2 regions of the Pedobacter sp. TM02 genome follow, and region 1 is predicted to be linked to the other one. Evidence: riboswitches for the same ligand, from Rfam matches in the RefSeq annotation. Region 1 holds a riboswitch; the other holds the start of a gene.

Region 1 (8,152 bases):
GGAATGGTGAAGCCTTCACGCTCCATTTCTTTCGCGAAATGCACCATTTCGTCCAACGAAGGTGTAATTAAGCCACTTAAACCAATAATATCTGCATTGATTTCCCTGGCTTTTTTAATGATTTCCTGCGCAGGAACCATCACGCCCATGTCTACAATTTCGAAGTTGTTGCAGGCCAATACTACACCTACAATGTTTTTGCCGATGTCGTGCACATCGCCTTTTACAGTGGCCATCAGCACTTTGCCCGCCGATGAGCTTTGGTTGCCATCAGGGTTGGCCAATTTCTCGGCTTCAATGTAGGGCAATAAAATAGCTACTGCTTTTTTCATGACCCTGGCCGATTTCACGACCTGTGGCAAGAACATTTTGCCTGCGCCAAATAGGTCGCCCACGATGTTCATGCCGTCCATTAAAGGCCCCTCGATCACGTGCAAGGGACGTGGATATTTCAACCGGGCTTCTTCCACGTCTTCGTCCAAGTATTCGATGATGCCTTTGACCAGGGCATGCGATAACCTTTCTTCAACCGTGCCTTTGCGCCAGGTTTCGTCTTTTACAACCGCCTTGCCTTTGTTTTTTACGGTTTCGGCAAATTCTACCAAACGCTCGGTAGCATCGGGCCTGCGGTTCAGCAATACATCTTCTACTCTTTCTAACAGCTCGGGCTCAATTTCCTGGTACACCTCCAGCATCCCTGCATTAACAATGCCCATATCCAAGCCAGCTTTAATGGCATGGAACAAAAAGGCAGAGTGCATGGCTTCGCGAACCACATTATTGCCCCTAAACGAGAAAGAAATGTTAGAAACACCGCCGCTCACTTTGGCGTAAGGCAGGTTTTCCTTGATCCAGTGGGTGGCGTTGATAAAATCGACGGCATAGTTGTTATGCTCTTCCAAACCCGTGGCAACAGTTAAAATATTAGGGTCGAAGATGATGTCTTGGGGTGGAAAATCCAGTTCATTGACCAAGATATCATAGCTTCTTTTACAGATTTCAATCCTACGTTCGTAGTTGTCAGCCTGGCCTTGTTCATCGAAGGCCATCACTACTACCGCCGCGCCATAACGCATAATTTTGCGGGCACTCTCTTTGAACTTTTCCTCGCCTTCTTTGAGCGAAATGGAGTTGACGATGCCCTTGCCTTGCAAACATTTTAAGCCGTTTTCAATAACCGACCATTTAGACGAATCGACCATGATGGGCAGTTTGGCAATATCGGGTTCGGAAGCTATAAGGTTGAGGAACTTGGTCATCGCCGCTTCCGAATCAAGCATGCCTTCATCCATGTTCACATCGATAACCTGTGCCCCGCCCTCTACCTGCTGGCGCGCTACGGTCAAGGCGGCCTCATAATCGCCACCCAAAATAAGCTTGGAGAACTTGGGAGAGCCGGTAATGTTAGTGCGTTCGCCCACGTTCACAAAAATGCTTTCGGGGGTAATGGTAACCGGTTCTAAGCCGCTCAAACGCATATAAGGTTCAAGCGTTGGGATTTTTCGCGGCGAAGCTTTGCTGGCTTTCTCGGCAATGCAGCCAATGTGGTCTGGCGTAGTGCCACAGCAACCGCCAACGATATTTACAAATCCAGAGGTAATGAAATCATCAACCAAATGTGCGGTTTCGTGAGGCATTTCGTCGTAGGCCCCAAATTCATTAGGCAAACCCGCATTGGGGTAGGCCGAAACGTAGCAGTTTGCTTTGGCGGCCAGCTCTTCGATGTGCGGGCGCATTTCTTTGGCGCCCAGGGCACAGTTAAAGCCAATGCTCAAAGGCTGGGCATGGCTAACCGAATTGAGGAAAGCCTCTGCGGTTTGGCCCGAAAGCGTTCTTCCCGAAGCGTCGGTAATGGTACCCGAAATCATGATTTCGAGCTTACGGCCAATTACTTCTTCATATTGTTTAATGGCCGCAATAGCCACTTTGGCATTTAGCGTATCAAATATGGTTTCGATCAGCAATACATCTGAGCCGCCATCAACCAAGCCGCGGATCTGTTCGTAATAGGCATCAAACAACTGGTCGTAGGTAATGGCCCTGAAGCCCGGGTCGTTTACATCAGGCGAAAGCGAAAGCGTACGGTTGGTAGGGCCAATGGCTCCGGCTACAAAGCATTGCTTACCCGGATTTTTGGCCATAAACTCTTGAACAGCCTCTTTAGCTACGCGGGCACCTTCAAAACTCAGTTCGTAAGAAAGGTCTTCCATCTGGTAGTCGGCCATAGAAATGCGTTGCGTACTAAAGGTATTGGTTTCGATAATATCGGCACCAGCCTGCAGATACTCGAGGTGTATTTCCTTGATAATATCGGGACGGGTGATGTTCAGCAAATCGTTATTGCCTTTTACATCGCAGGGGTGATTGGCAAAACGTTCGCCCCTAAAGTCTTCTTCGGTTAAAACGTAGCGCTGTATCATTGTGCCCATGGCACCGTCTATGATTAAAATTCGCTTCTCTAATTCTTCTCTAATGTTCATTCTTATTGTTAGATATTAGATTGGAGATGTGAGATATGAGAATCAGAAACTCATCACTGGTCTCAAATCTCAAATCTAATTTCTCAAATCTCAAATAGGCTTATCTCGAAAAGTCGGGCTATAGTTTGACTTTAACTTATCTTTTCCTGATTGCTCAGGATAGAATTTAGCACCTTGTTAGCACAGGTTGCTAAGACTTCGCAGGGTCTAATCCCTCCATCTTTCTGAATAAGCGGTACAAAAATGCAACAATGCCACATCAATTCCAAAAATATCGCGCTTAAACCAAATAAAATTACAAAGGCCATGCAAATGTGCACGGCCTTCGATATAATGTTTTGGATTTAAGAATTGTAGATGTACGATTTTGGCTTGGATTGTCCTAACCTTTAAATCGATGGATCTTATCTTCTGCTGCCAAAAAGACGAAGTAAAGAGAGCAACAAGTTAATAAAGGTGATATACAAAGACAAGGCACCCATCAATGCGAGTTTTTTGCTGTCTTCGATAGCAATTTCATTTCCTGCCTCATCCAAACCTTCGCCAATTCTTTTGATTTCCTGTACTTTATAGGCCGTTAAGGCGGTGAAAATGGCAACGCCTGCAAAACCAAGGATATAGTTCAAGGTATCGCTTCCGATGAACATATTGATTAAGCTAACAATAACCAATCCGATTACGCCAGCAATTAAAATAGATCTAAACTGGCTTAAGTCTACATCGGTTGTATAGCCCATAACGGCCATAACGGCAAAAATGCCCGCTGCCGCAACAAAGCAGATTGCGATTGACGATAAGGTGTAGATTAGTAGAATAAAGCTTAGCATTACCCCAGTTAAGATAGAGTAGAGGACAAATAAACCGACCAAAGTGCCAAACGAAAATCTGGAAATGCCGCCGCTAATTAAAAAAACTAGTCCTATGGGTGCAAAAATAGCGATGTAGCCAAAAATTGTAAAACCATTTTCGCCAACTAAATAGCTTAGTAATGCAGGTGTGGTAGCTAAAACATAAGCAGATACAGCTGAAATCGCCAAGGCCACAAACATCCAAAGGAAAACGTTGGCAAAGAATTTTTTAGCAACCGATCGCTCTTGTACAAAGACCGAATTGTCTTGATATTGATAATTTTGTTGTTCCATGTTTTTTGGTTTAAAAATATGTTGCGTTAAAAATACGGTTTTAATTTAACCTTTTTGTCAGCAGTTCGTCCACTTTTTTGTAAAACTGCAAAGGTTTGAGCTTCCGCCAGTGCAATTCGTCGAGCTCGCCGCCAAAATTGATGTAGTAATCGATGCCATGGTCGCGGAATTCGCGAATTACATGCTGGTTAAAGTTGATGCCGGCAATCCAGCCGTCTTCCACATCCTGAAACCATTCTTCGTAATAGCTGTCGTCGGAAGCATGGAAGTTCAGCACGTTTTCACCAATCAGGATAAATTTGTTGATGCCTTCCTGGATCATAAGCTCAATGATTTCCCTTTTCAGCATCATGATGTCGTTGTGCAGCGTGTCGTTCCATTCGCCCATCATCTCGATCATGGCATAGCCCCTTTCGTAATCGGCATACAGCACTTTGAGGTACAGGGTAGGCGAGCCAAAAGTGTCCCATTGCGGATGGATCAGGAAATTGTAAAGCTGCTTGTCGAAATAGAATTCGGAGTATTCGGTATTGAAAAACGGCGAACGCTCATCTTCTGCAGCGATATAATCGTCGCGCCACAAATAAAAAGGTTCTATTTCGTGCATAAGGGGATTTTAGATTTTAGATTGACGATTTCAGATTACGATTTCAGCTTACAACAACAGTCAATCTAAAATCCAAACTCGTAACTATTTTTTATTGGCTTCAACTGCCTTGCGTACGCTTCCGTACCTGTTCAGCAGATCGGCGGCCTGGTCGTGGTCAATGTGCAGTTCGTCCATCACCATTTGCGTGCCTCTATCCACCAGCTTATGATTGGTTAACTGCATATCTACCATTTTATTGCCCTTTACACGGCCCAAACGGATCATTACCGTGGTGCTGAGCATGTTCAAGACCAGTTTTTGGGCCGTACCCGATTTCATGCGTGTAGACCCGGTCAAAAATTCAGGCCCTACCACTACCTCCACCGGAAAATCCGATTCGGCCACAATCGGACCACCTTCATTGCAAACAATGCATCCGGTTAAGATGCCGTGCTGGCGGGCAGTGTTTAAGCCCCCCACTACATAAGGCGTGGTACCCGAAGCGGCCAAGCCTACCAACGAATCCTTTTCGTTGATGTGATATTCCTGCAGGTCTATCCAGGCCTGTTTGTCGTCGTCTTCGGCAAACTCTACGGCCTTGCGGATAGCCGAATCGCCACCAGCAATGATGCCTACCACCTGATCGAACGGTACGCCGAACGTAGGAGGGCACTCAGAAGCATCAACTACGCCCAAACGGCCGCTGGTGCCAGCGCCAATGTAAAACAAACGGCCGCCTTTCAGCATCCTTTCGGCAATGGCAGTGGCCAGTTTTTCAATTTGTGGCAGTGCTTTCTCTACGGCAAGGGGAACTAGCTTATCTTCGTTGTTTATTCCTTTCAAAATTTCTAAAACCGACATTTGGTCAATGTTGTGGTATTTAGATTCTTGTTCGGTTACTCTGTTCATGGATTTCATTTGAGGTAAAGTTCGTTAATTTTCAAATTAACAGGAAATATTTGCGTAAATCCATACAATTTTAGAGAGAAGATTACGCCCCTGCAAATATTTGCGGCAAAATATTCGAAAAACTAAAATGTTGTGGGCTTTGTTCTTTCATTAAGGCGCTAATTTTCATAACTTTGTGCTGTTGCTGCGTAATGAAAAAGAATACTCGTTTTAATGTCTTTATTGCTGTTACCTATTCCGTTACCTTAATAGGAGGGATGTACTTGGGTTTTAAGTTTTTAAAAGACCAAGGCTTTCAGGTACGGCAAGACAAGCGTTACGTTGACAACAATGCAAGAAAAGTTGAGGATATCATTCATATCATCAATAAAAACTACGTAGACGAGGTAAATGCCGACAGCCTGCAGCACCTGCCCATCGATAGCTTGCTGCATCAGCTAGACCCGCACAGCAGCTACCTGCCACCAGCCAAGGCCGATGAACTGGCCGAAACCCTGGAAGGCAATTTTGAAGGCATTGGCGTAGAATATTATATCCTTAACGATACCCTTTTGGTAACCAATGTGCTTAAAGACGGACCGGCATTTTTGGCCGGCATCAAGCAAGGCGATAAGATTTTAAAAGTAGACAGTACCAATGTAAGCGGCCATTCGTTGCCCCGCTCCCAAATGATGGGCAAAATTAGAGGCAAAAAAGGCACACCTGTGCAGATTACCTTGTTGCATGCCGGAAATACCACCCCAGCCATGCTTACCATCAAAAGAGGCCGGGTAGAAGTCAGCAGCATTGATGCCGCTTACATGCTGAACAATGACGCGGCCTATATCCGCATCAGCAAGTTTGGCGCCAATACCGACGAAGACTTTGTGAATGCCATTCGCTCACTAAAGGCCAAAGGCATGAAAAAATTGGTGCTCGATTTACGTGACAATGGCGGAGGCTACCTCAATGCGGCAACCGGCTTGGCCAACCAGTTTTTGCCGGAAAATAAATTGATCGTGTATACCGAAGGCAAGCACGAACCCCGCACCGATTATTTTGCAACGGGTGGTGGCGAATTTGAACAAGGCAAGCTGGCAGTGCTGATCAACGAAAATTCTGCCTCGGCGAGCGAAATTTTTGCAGGGGCTATGCAAGATTTGGATCGAGGTATTATCGTCGGGCGCCGTTCGTTTGGCAAAGGACTGGTACAAGAACAGTTTGCTTTTGAAGATGGCTCGGCACTTAACCTGACTATAGCCCGGTATTATACCCCATTGGGACGAAGCATTCAAAAATCGTACAAAAAGGGTTATGCCGCCTACCAGCATGAATTGGAAGACCGTTACAACGATGGCGAGCTGACCGCAAAAAATGCGAAACAGAAAGACAGCCTTCAAAAAATCAATGCCTATGTAACGCCGAGTGGCAAAAAGGTATTTGGTGGTGGAGGCATACAGCCCGATGTATACGTGAAGCTCGATACAATGGGCTACAACAAATTTTACAGCACCTTGGTACAGAAAAAAGTGCTGATCGATTTTGTATTTGATGTGTTGGCCGATCGGTATACGCCAAGTTACCTGTCGCAAAACCTGAATGTTTTTACCATTAACGATGCCGATTACAAAGACCTGCTCAAGTATATCCAATCGAAAAACGTGGTCATCGATCCCAAACAATTGTTGGCTTCGAAGCAGGTTATCTACAACGACCTGAAAGTGATGTTGTACAAATACCACCTCGGCGATATAGGCTATTACAAGGCGCATAACCTGACCGATAATGTGGTAAAGCAGGCGCTGGTTAGTTTGCAATAGGTAGCGCCTAGTGGGGCAAGCTTTAAAATGCTGTATTGGATGGAGTAGCAATAAATCTGTCCTTTGTTCAAAGCAACTGGCCAAATCATAATAGGTAAGGTCTAAGCTTTAGTAGTTGTTTTGGTTTTTTATTTTGAATTGTTTTTTATTTCGGAATAATATTCTAAAATTAATATTTTAATTGAAATTTAATTTCATTAGGGCTAGTTTTGTAGCTCAATCTACAAGCAATGCACCTTAGTTCCCTATCTCCGGCCGATAGCCAAATCTTAGCCGATCTGCTGGCACAGGTTAAAGAAAACACCCAGAATTTTATGGGCTATCCTGTTTCAAAGGATTTCGATTTTGAAGAGCTGATGCCTTTTCTCAGCTATCCGATGAACAACCTCGGCGATCCTTTTGTAGCCTCTACTTATGCGGTCGATTCGAGGGCGATGGAAAGAGAGGTTGTTCGGTTTTTTGCCTCCTTGTTCAGGGCACATGACGACGATTGGTGGGGCTATGTTACCAATGGAGGTTCTGAGGGCAACCTGTACGGACTATACTTGGCAAGGGAGCTTCATCCTAAGGCCATGGTTTACTATTCTGAATCGACCCACTACAGCGTGCAGAAAAACCTGCACCTGCTCAATATGCCCAATATTGTCATCAGCGCGCAGGCCAATGGCGAAATCGATTACCACGATTTGGAAAATACCATCGGGATGAACCGCCAAACGCCGGTTATCATCATGGCCAACATCGGTACCACCATGACCGAAGCCCGCGACGATATTGCCAAAATCAAGGCCATTTTAAAGAAGCTGGCCATTAAAAACTTCTATATCCATGCCGACGGAGCCTTGTCGGGTAGTTACAGCGCTTTTATCGAGCCTCGTCCGGCTTTTGATTTTGCCGATGGAGCCGATAGCATTGCCATTAGCGGGCACAAGTTTTTTGGCTCGCCCATGCCATGTGGAGTAGTGGTAGTTAAAAAATCGAACCGTAACCGCATTGCCCGTGCTATCGATTATATTGGAAGCATCGATACCACCATTACGGGCTCGCGCAATGGCCACAGTCCGCTGTTTTTATGGTATACCTTAAAGAAACATGGCATTGAAGGCCTGAAAAAACGTGCCCAACACAGCTTGGCGGTAGCCGAATATGCTTTGGCTAAGTTTAAGGAAATCGGTTTGGCTGCATGGCGAAACCCCAATGCCATTACCGTTAATTTTCCCGAACCAGATCCGG
Region 2 (8,152 bases), 1.6 Mb from region 1:
TGGCCTTCAGGGTTAATTCAAAAAAAGAGAAGCATTCCGGATAAAAATACTCTTCCTCATCTATTAACTTATTGTATTTTCTTAGCGGAAAAACGGGGTATATCTTGATGCACTCAGCTCTTTCTATCAGTTTGACCATCGTGGCTACAGCTGTTGTATATACCCCAAAAACAGCTCCATGGCTTGTCTTTTCTCTGGAGTTAGGTCGAAATCAAGTTTATGGAAAAGGTAATCGTCGAGGTCGAAATTAGGAATTGGGGCCAATTGTTGCAACAGTTCTTTTCGGTGTGCCAAACCTTGTTTTAAAGCTTCATCAAATTCGGTTATAAATGCTTGCGGAATGGTTTTATTGGCTATCCAAGCCGCATACAAAAAAGGCAAGCCGGTAAATTTCATCCACTCCTCGCCCATATCGTAGGCATAGGCAAAATCGTCTTTGCGGCCAAATGTACGGTCGCCAATCAGCACCATGGCATCGGTTTTCGCCTCCTGATCGGTTACAAAATCTACTTCAACTTTAAAATGGAACTTGAGCAAAACCTTGGCCAAATTGTTGGAGGTACGCGATTGCGGATCGAGCTTCAGGGTTTTGATTTCCTGCACGGGAACGTCGGCAAAAATAAATACCGAATTTACCGCACCAACCGAACCTATGCAATAAGAGCCGATGATATGGGCATGGGGTACCTGCGGAAAAGCCGCTACAGGTATCAAGCCTATATCTACTTGGTTAGTAATCAGTTTTTGTGCACAATCTGAAGGAATATCTAAGCTTAAATCAATCTGGTTCTTCACTTCAGATCTTTCAATTCCGTCAATAAAAGGTTTGGTATTGGTATAGGAAACTGCAGAAATCTTAATCTTGTTCAAAATATATCGTTTATTCTTTCTAGTTCGTCGTTGCAAAATGCCAATGGCTTAAACAGCCGACAAATTCTTTAAATGGTCAATATTATTAAAATCGATGATGGTGAAGTGGCCGTTTTCGTAACCTACCTTATAAAGCACGGTGTTCTGGTGCGGAAAATCTGCCATTTCAGATAAAGGCTTATGGCTTAAATAACATAGCAACAAGCGCATGGCTCTGCCGTGCATGCAAACCAGCACCGTCTTCTCATCGGCTTGGCTTACCATAACCTCAACGGCATCCTTTAAGCGTGCCAGTACTTCGTTCGGACTTTCGCCCCCCTCAAACTTGGCATCGTAGTCGCCGTTTTGCCAAGCTTCTACCAATTGCATAAAAGCACGGCGCGCCTCTTCGGTATTCGGCTGACCTTCCCATAAACCCCAAGCCAGCTCGTCTAAACCTTCCAATTGTTGCCATGGCAGGCCTAAATCTATAAAGCCTTGTACAGTTTGATGGGTACGTTTTAAGCTGGAAGTGTAGATTTTAGCAAAGGGAACCGTTTGATAGTGATCAAAAAATGCCTGTCCCTGCTTTCTTCCAGTATCATTCAGATCGCTGTCTACGCCACGCCCCTGTACAATGCCCAGGCGGTTCAATTCGGTTTCGCCATGTCTGATGATATAGAGTTCTTTCATTGAAGGGGATTAAAAGTTGGAGGGTTTTAAGGTTAAAAGTTAGCGGTTAGTTTATCACCGGTAGTTTGTAGTATTGAGGCTTCGCCTCTTCTTCAAATACAACTTCAGTATAATCGGTTACTACATTGTACAAGGTATCTCTTTCTATGGGCTTACGGCCTACATGCTTAATCAGGTCTACCAGTTCTTTGGTACTCATAGCCGGGTTTTGCTCTTCGGCGCCAGCCATCGAATAAATTTTGGTGGTATCGTCTAAGGTGCCATCAATGTCATCCACGCCAAAATTGAGCGACAGCTGGGCAGTTTCCCTGCTAATCATTGCCCAATAGGCCTTGATATGATCGAAATTGTCCATATAAATACGGGCAATCGCATAGTTTCTCAAATCTTCAACCACCGAAACTTCGGCTACATGGCTCATTTGATTATGTTGATTCCTGAACTTTAATGGAATAAAAGTTTGGAAGCCTCCGGTTTTATCTTGCAACTGGCGCAAACGCTCCATATGGTCAACCCGATGCGCAAACTTTTCGATATGTCCGTAAAGCATGGTGGCATTTGAGCGCATGCCCAATTTGTGCCATTCTTCGTGTATGGCTAGCCATTGGTCGGCCGTGCACTTATCTTTGGCAATCTGCTCGCGGATTTCGGGATGGAAAATCTCTGCACCGCCTCCTGGAATTGATTCCAATCCGGCATCTTTCATCAATTTCATGCCTGTGGCATAATCGATTTTAGCTTTCTTGAAAATATAGTGGTACTCAACAGGTGTTAAGGCTTTTACATGCAAGGCCGGACGGTGCTTTTTTATGGCAGTAAACAAGGCCGAATAAAAAGCGACATCGTACTGTGGCAAAACGCCCCCAACAATATGTACTTCGGTAACGGGCTCATTGTCGTACTTCCTCACTACGTCCATCATTTCTTCCATGGTTAGCGCCCACCCTTCTTCCTTTTGCTTGATCAGTCTCGAGTAAGAACAGAATTTACAATCGTAAACGCACAGATTAGTAGGTTCCAAGTGAAAATTGCGATTGAAATAAGTCAAGTCGCCATGTTTTTTTTCGCGAATATAATTGGCCAAAATACCCAAATAACCAAGCTCTGCATGCTCATACAGGTATACGCCTTCATCAAAAGTAATTCGTTCGCCGGCTTTTACCTTTTTAGCTATGGCGAGTAGAGGTGCCGAAAGAGTTGGATTGTGGAGAAGAATATCTAAAGCTTGCACTGCCATCCTTTATTAATGTTTAGGCAAAAGTACAACAATGACCTAATTGAACATCATTTTCTTGTAAAAATGGCTTATTTAGAAACGATATCCGATAGTGGGTTGACAGTTGGCGGTTTTGAATAGCGATTTTGCTTCAGATTTAGCTCTTTCAGTCCTGACCGAAATCGAGGTTTTGAACAAGTAGCAATCACCGACAAGCATTATTCATTTGGTTACCCGCTCAGACTTGTACTCAAGTCGTGCCTAAAACAGCTTGTACGCCGATGGAATACCCATCAACAAAAAGAGCCATAATCAATCGACTATGGCTCTTTATCTTTTAAGCTTTGCCTATTTGGCCGCTTTCGAAAAGTTCATTACGATATAGGCGGTTTTGTTGCCGTATTCGATTGGCGATTTGATGGTCATGTTCACATCATCGGCAGCGGCCAGCATTAAGCGATAGCCTTCGGTTACGTTTTTAGCTTTATCGCCTTCATAAAGTTTTTTAAACTGAAAAGTTCCATCTGCCGCATTTACTGACCAGAAAATAGTCTGTGTTTTGGCTGCACAAGTGGCACTTGATGGCAAACTGTAGCTTCCATTGCCACTATTGGTCAGGTTCCAAGTACTGCCAATAAAACATTTATAAGAGCTTTCGCCCAAGAACGATTTCACCGCGATATCAGGAATACCGTCAAAAGTAATGTTATTGAGCACCCAATTTCCGGTTACACCGCTTCTCTTTACGGCTGGTGCGCCTGATGTTGTTTTCGGAGAACAGCTTTGTAAAACTATTATTGAACTACAAATTAAAGCCGCTATTAAAAATATTCTTTTCATATACTTGTTTTTTAATATGCTAATTACACAAATCTTGCCAAAATCTACAACTTTTAAGATTAAAATTTAGCTTTGCTTTAAATCCCTAGTAATTAAGCCTGAAAAATGAAACCAGAAACTGCGGCCATACATGCTCTTCATTTAACCCAAAGCTCTACGGGCGACGTCACCATGCCAATAAGCCTCTCTACTACTTTTTTAAGGGGCGAAGATGGCGGCTACCCTGGCGGACATATGTATAGCAGAGTGAGCAATCCAAACCGATCGGCCCTGGAAAGTGTAATAACCGCACTCGAATTTGGCGAAGACAGCTGCGCGTTTTCTTCGGGAAATACTGCCGGAATGGCTGTATTTCAGGCACTGGAACCCGGTAGCCACATTATTGCCCCCGACGATATGTACTGGGGTTTTAAGAAACAGCTGCAAAGCATTTTTGCGGCTACCCTTACTTTCGATTTTATTGACCTGACCGATCATTCGGCCGTAGCCAACCATATTAAACCCAATACAGCGCTAATTTGGGCCGAAACGCCATCCAACCCGCTTTTAAAAATTACGGACATTGAGGCGCTGGCGGCGATTTGCAAAAAACACCAACTCATTTTTGCCTGCGACAGTACCTTTGCTTCGCCCAGCTTGCAAAACCCTATCAAGTTGGGAGCCGCTATTGTGATGCACTCTACCACCAAGTACATTGGGGGCCACAGCGATGTACTGGGCGGTTGCTTAACTACGGCGCGTAAAGACGAATTTTGGGAGAAAATCAAAAATATTCAGCAGATTGGTGGCGCAGTACCCTCTCCTTTCGATTGCTTTTTGCTGTTGCGCAGCCTCAAAACATTGGCCTACCGCATGAAAGGACATTGCGAAAATGCCGAAAAATTGGCGCAACACTTAGCGCAACATCCTAAAATAGCAGGAGTTTATTATCCAGGCTTAGCTTCGCACCCGCAACACGAGATCGCCAAAAAACAGATGAGTGGTTTTGGTGGCATGCTTTCTATTTTGGTTAATGGCGATGCCACGGCAGCCAGAACAGTAGTAAACAAGGTAAGCCTATTTGCACAAGCAACCAGTCTGGGCGGCGTAGAAAGCCTTATTGAGCACCGTGCATCAGTTGAAGGTCCCGATACCAAAACGCCACAAAATTTAATTCGGATTTCGGTTGGCTTAGAGCATATCGATGATTTGATTGCCGACCTAGACCAAGCACTGGCATTTGTATAGCAATAGTTTATGGGACATGGACCACCTACCATCCACTATTAGTCCATAACCATTTACAGCAAATAACTCAAAATCAATAACTTAAAAATAAATCGAAATTTTATTTTGCAGGTTTTCAGATTTTCACATATCTTTGGAACATTATTCGGCGAAAGCTGAATTTCCAAGTCAATATCTTTTAAAGATTTGATTTATAAAGAAGTGGCGAGAGACAGGCTCTTTGACCCACTGGCAACCCTCCCTAACGGAGAAGGTGCCAATTCCTGACCGGGCAACATGGTGTTGTTTGGAAATATAAATTGAAGAAAATGAAAAAGTTCAATTCATCGTCGCTCCTTAGCGAAAATTCAGGTTCAAAACCCAAACAGTCGGTTTCATTTTTAAATGTAAATCAGTTTTGCTGTAACGCACAGTTGATGTGTTGTATGTGCTGTCGCATATACTAAGCACAAAATTCTTCCCCTTTGTATGTTCAATTTGGAAGGCCCTAAAAAATTAGGGTACGCTAACGGCTAATGCTGGATTTAAGCCAAAAATAGCCACTCGCCTACTTCAGGCAAACGTAATCAACTTATCGTTTCAGGCATTTACAATTTAAACTTAGAAATCATGTCAACATCCTATAAATTCGAAACCCTACAGCTGCACGCTGGACAAGAAATAGACCCTACAACTGGCTCAAGAGCCGTACCTATCTATCAAACCACTTCTTATGGCTTTAAAAATTCTGAACATGGCGCCAACCTCTTTGCGCTAAAAGAATTCGGCAACATTTACACCCGTTTAATGAATCCTACCACCGATGTATTCGAAAAAAGGATTGCCGCATTAGAGGGTGGAGTTGCCGCCTTGGCCGTAGGTTCTGGACAAGCTGCCCAATTTATTGCCTTGAACAACATTTTGCAGGCAGGCGATAATTTTGTAGCCTCGAGCCACTTATATGGCGGTACTTACAACCAATTCAAGGTAGCCTTTAAGCGTTTGGGCATCGAAACCCGTTTTGCCAACGGCGATGATCCTGCCGACTTCGCAAGCAAGATTGATGGCAATACCAAAGCTATTTATGTAGAAACCATTGGCAATCCTTCGTTTAGCATTCCCGATTTTGAGAAAATAGCGGCCATTGCCAAACAATACGACCTGCCACTAATTGTAGACAACACATTTGGTGCAGCCGGCTATCTGTTTAAACCATTGGAACATGGGGCACATGTGGTGGTACAATCGGCCACCAAATGGATTGGCGGACATGGCACCAGCATCGGCGGCGTAATTGTTGACGGTGGCAACTACAATTGGGGCAACGGCAAATTCTTTCAATTTATCGAACCAGCCGAAGGGTACCATGGCTTGATTTTCGACGATGTTTTCGGACAAGACGGCCCGTTTGGCAACATCCAGTTCATTATCCGTGCCCGTGTTGAAGGCCTGCGGGATTTTGGTCCGGCATTGGCACCTTTCAATTCTTTCTTGTTGCTCCAAGGATTGGAAACCCTGTCATTGCGTGTACAACGCCATGTAGAAAATGCGCTGGCTTTGGCAACTTGGCTCGAAAACCATCCGGCAGTAGCTAAGGTAAACTATCCTGGCCTGGAAAGCAGTCCTTACCATGCCAATGCCAAAAAATACCTGCGCAACGGATTTGGGGCTGTGCTTTCATTCGAACTGAACGGCGATAAGGAACAGGCCATTGCCTTCGTCGACAGCTTAAAATTGGTAAGCCATTTGGCCAATGTGGGCGACGCCAAAACATTGATCATCCAGCCATCGGCCACTACGCATCAGCAACTCAGCATCGACGAACAAATTGCAGCCGGCGTTACGCCAAACCTGTTGCGCGTTTCTGTAGGCATTGAGCATATCGACGATATCATCGCCGATTTTGAACAAGCTTTTTCAGTTGTCAGTTCTCAATTGCCAGTTAACAGTTTGCTAGTTTAACCCTTCAACTTTCCAACATCCAAACCCTACATATACCACCAACAGAAAATGAGTACTACAGCCACTTATAAATACCCTAAGCTCTTTAAGTTAGAAAGCGGCAAAAAACTACGCAATGTAGAAATCGCCTATCAGACTTATGGAAAACTGAATGCCAACAAAGACAATGTAATTTGGGCTTGCCACGCCTTAACTGCCAATGCTGACGTGTTGGATTGGTGGGACGGCCTGTTCGGCAACAGCGCCTTGTTTAACCCAAATGAGCACTTTATTGTATGTGCCAATATTTTGGGTTCGCACTATGGCACTACCAATCCACTGAGCATTAATCCAGTAACTGGACAGCCTTATTACCTTTCTTTTCCTGAATTTACCATCAGGGATCTGGCAGGCTTGCATCAACTATTGGCCAACCATTTAGGGATCAACAGCATTAAGGTATTGATTGGCGGATCTTTGGGCGGACAACAAGCATTAGAATGGTCGATTGCCAAAACCATAAATGTAGAAAACCTGATTTTGGTGGCTACCAATGCGGTGCATTCGCCCTGGGGCATCGCCTTTAACGAAAGTCAGCGTTTGGCCATCAGTACCGACAGGACTTTTTACGCCAATCAGCCCGATGGTGGACTGAAAGGCCTAAAAGCGGCGCGCAGTATCGCCTTGCTTTCTTATCGTACCTACGAAGCTTATGCCGCTACACAATTGGAAAGCGTAAACGACAAAATCGGCAACTACAGGGCATCGTCTTACCAAAACTACCAGGGCGAGAAACTATGCAAGCGCTTTAATGCCTACAGCTATTGGTATTTGAGCAAAGCGATGGACAGCCATAATGTGGGTCGTGGCAAGAAAAGTATTGTAGCAGCATTGGCCGAAGTTGAAGCAAATACCTTGGTTATTGGTATCGATAACGATATCCTCTTCCCCATCGGCGAGCAAAAATTCTTGGCCGAACATATTACCGATGCGCAATTCAGCAGTATCAACTGTGCCTATGGCCACGATGGCTTTTTGATAGAGACAGACAAACTGACCAACATTATCGGAAATTTTTTAAAGGAAAGCAGCGACAAGAAGATCATCAAGTTGCATCAAACGGCCTAGAGAAAACCATCATGTATATAGTCAATGGCCCAAGCCCAATGCGACTAACGAACAAGTGACTGATAAAATTTACTAAAGAATTAACATAACATAAAAATGAGCAAGAAACTTAAAATAGGATTATTTGGATTTGGTGTGGTTGGACAGGGCCTTCATGATATTATCCGCGGACAGAACCTCAATTTAGAGGTGGTAAAAATAGCCATCAAAAACCCGGAAAAGAAACGAAGCCTGGATGCACATCTTTTCACCACTTCGCACGATGAAATCCTGGACAAT

Evidence for each region. Region 1 has a riboswitch for S-adenosylmethionine ahead of metH (methionine synthase). Riboswitches for the same ligand answer to the same signal wherever they lie in the genome.
Region 2: another riboswitch for S-adenosylmethionine. It lies ahead of AC6H1S_RS08295 (O-acetylhomoserine aminocarboxypropyltransferase/cysteine synthase family protein); the one in region 1 lies ahead of metH (methionine synthase).

The regions. Positions count from the first base shown of each region.
Region 1 is NZ_AP046530.1:410,580-418,731, forward strand. Features, by position in the region: gene metH (methionine synthase) at 1-2,480, opposite strand, end outside; SAM riboswitch class I at 2,614-2,715, opposite strand; gene AC6H1S_RS01815 (Bax inhibitor-1/YccA family protein) at 2,885-3,622, opposite strand; gene AC6H1S_RS01820 (hypothetical protein) at 3,663-4,229, opposite strand; gene murQ (N-acetylmuramic acid 6-phosphate etherase) at 4,314-5,120, opposite strand; gene AC6H1S_RS01830 (S41 family peptidase) at 5,312-6,919, shown strand; gene AC6H1S_RS01835 (histidine decarboxylase) at 7,150-8,152, shown strand, end outside.
Region 2 is NZ_AP046530.1:1,986,246-1,994,397, reverse strand. Features, by position in the region: gene AC6H1S_RS08325 (hypothetical protein) at 1-139, opposite strand, end outside; gene AC6H1S_RS08320 (menaquinone biosynthetic enzyme MqnA/MqnD family protein) at 145-870, opposite strand; gene AC6H1S_RS08315 (histidine phosphatase family protein) at 919-1,542, opposite strand; gene mqnE (aminofutalosine synthase MqnE) at 1,589-2,779, opposite strand; gene AC6H1S_RS08305 (lipocalin family protein) at 3,107-3,598, opposite strand; gene AC6H1S_RS08300 (trans-sulfuration enzyme family protein) at 3,704-4,825, shown strand; SAM riboswitch class I at 5,014-5,126, shown strand; gene AC6H1S_RS08295 (O-acetylhomoserine aminocarboxypropyltransferase/cysteine synthase family protein) at 5,435-6,766, shown strand; gene AC6H1S_RS08290 (homoserine O-acetyltransferase family protein) at 6,815-7,873, shown strand; gene AC6H1S_RS08285 (homoserine dehydrogenase) at 7,970-8,152, shown strand, end outside.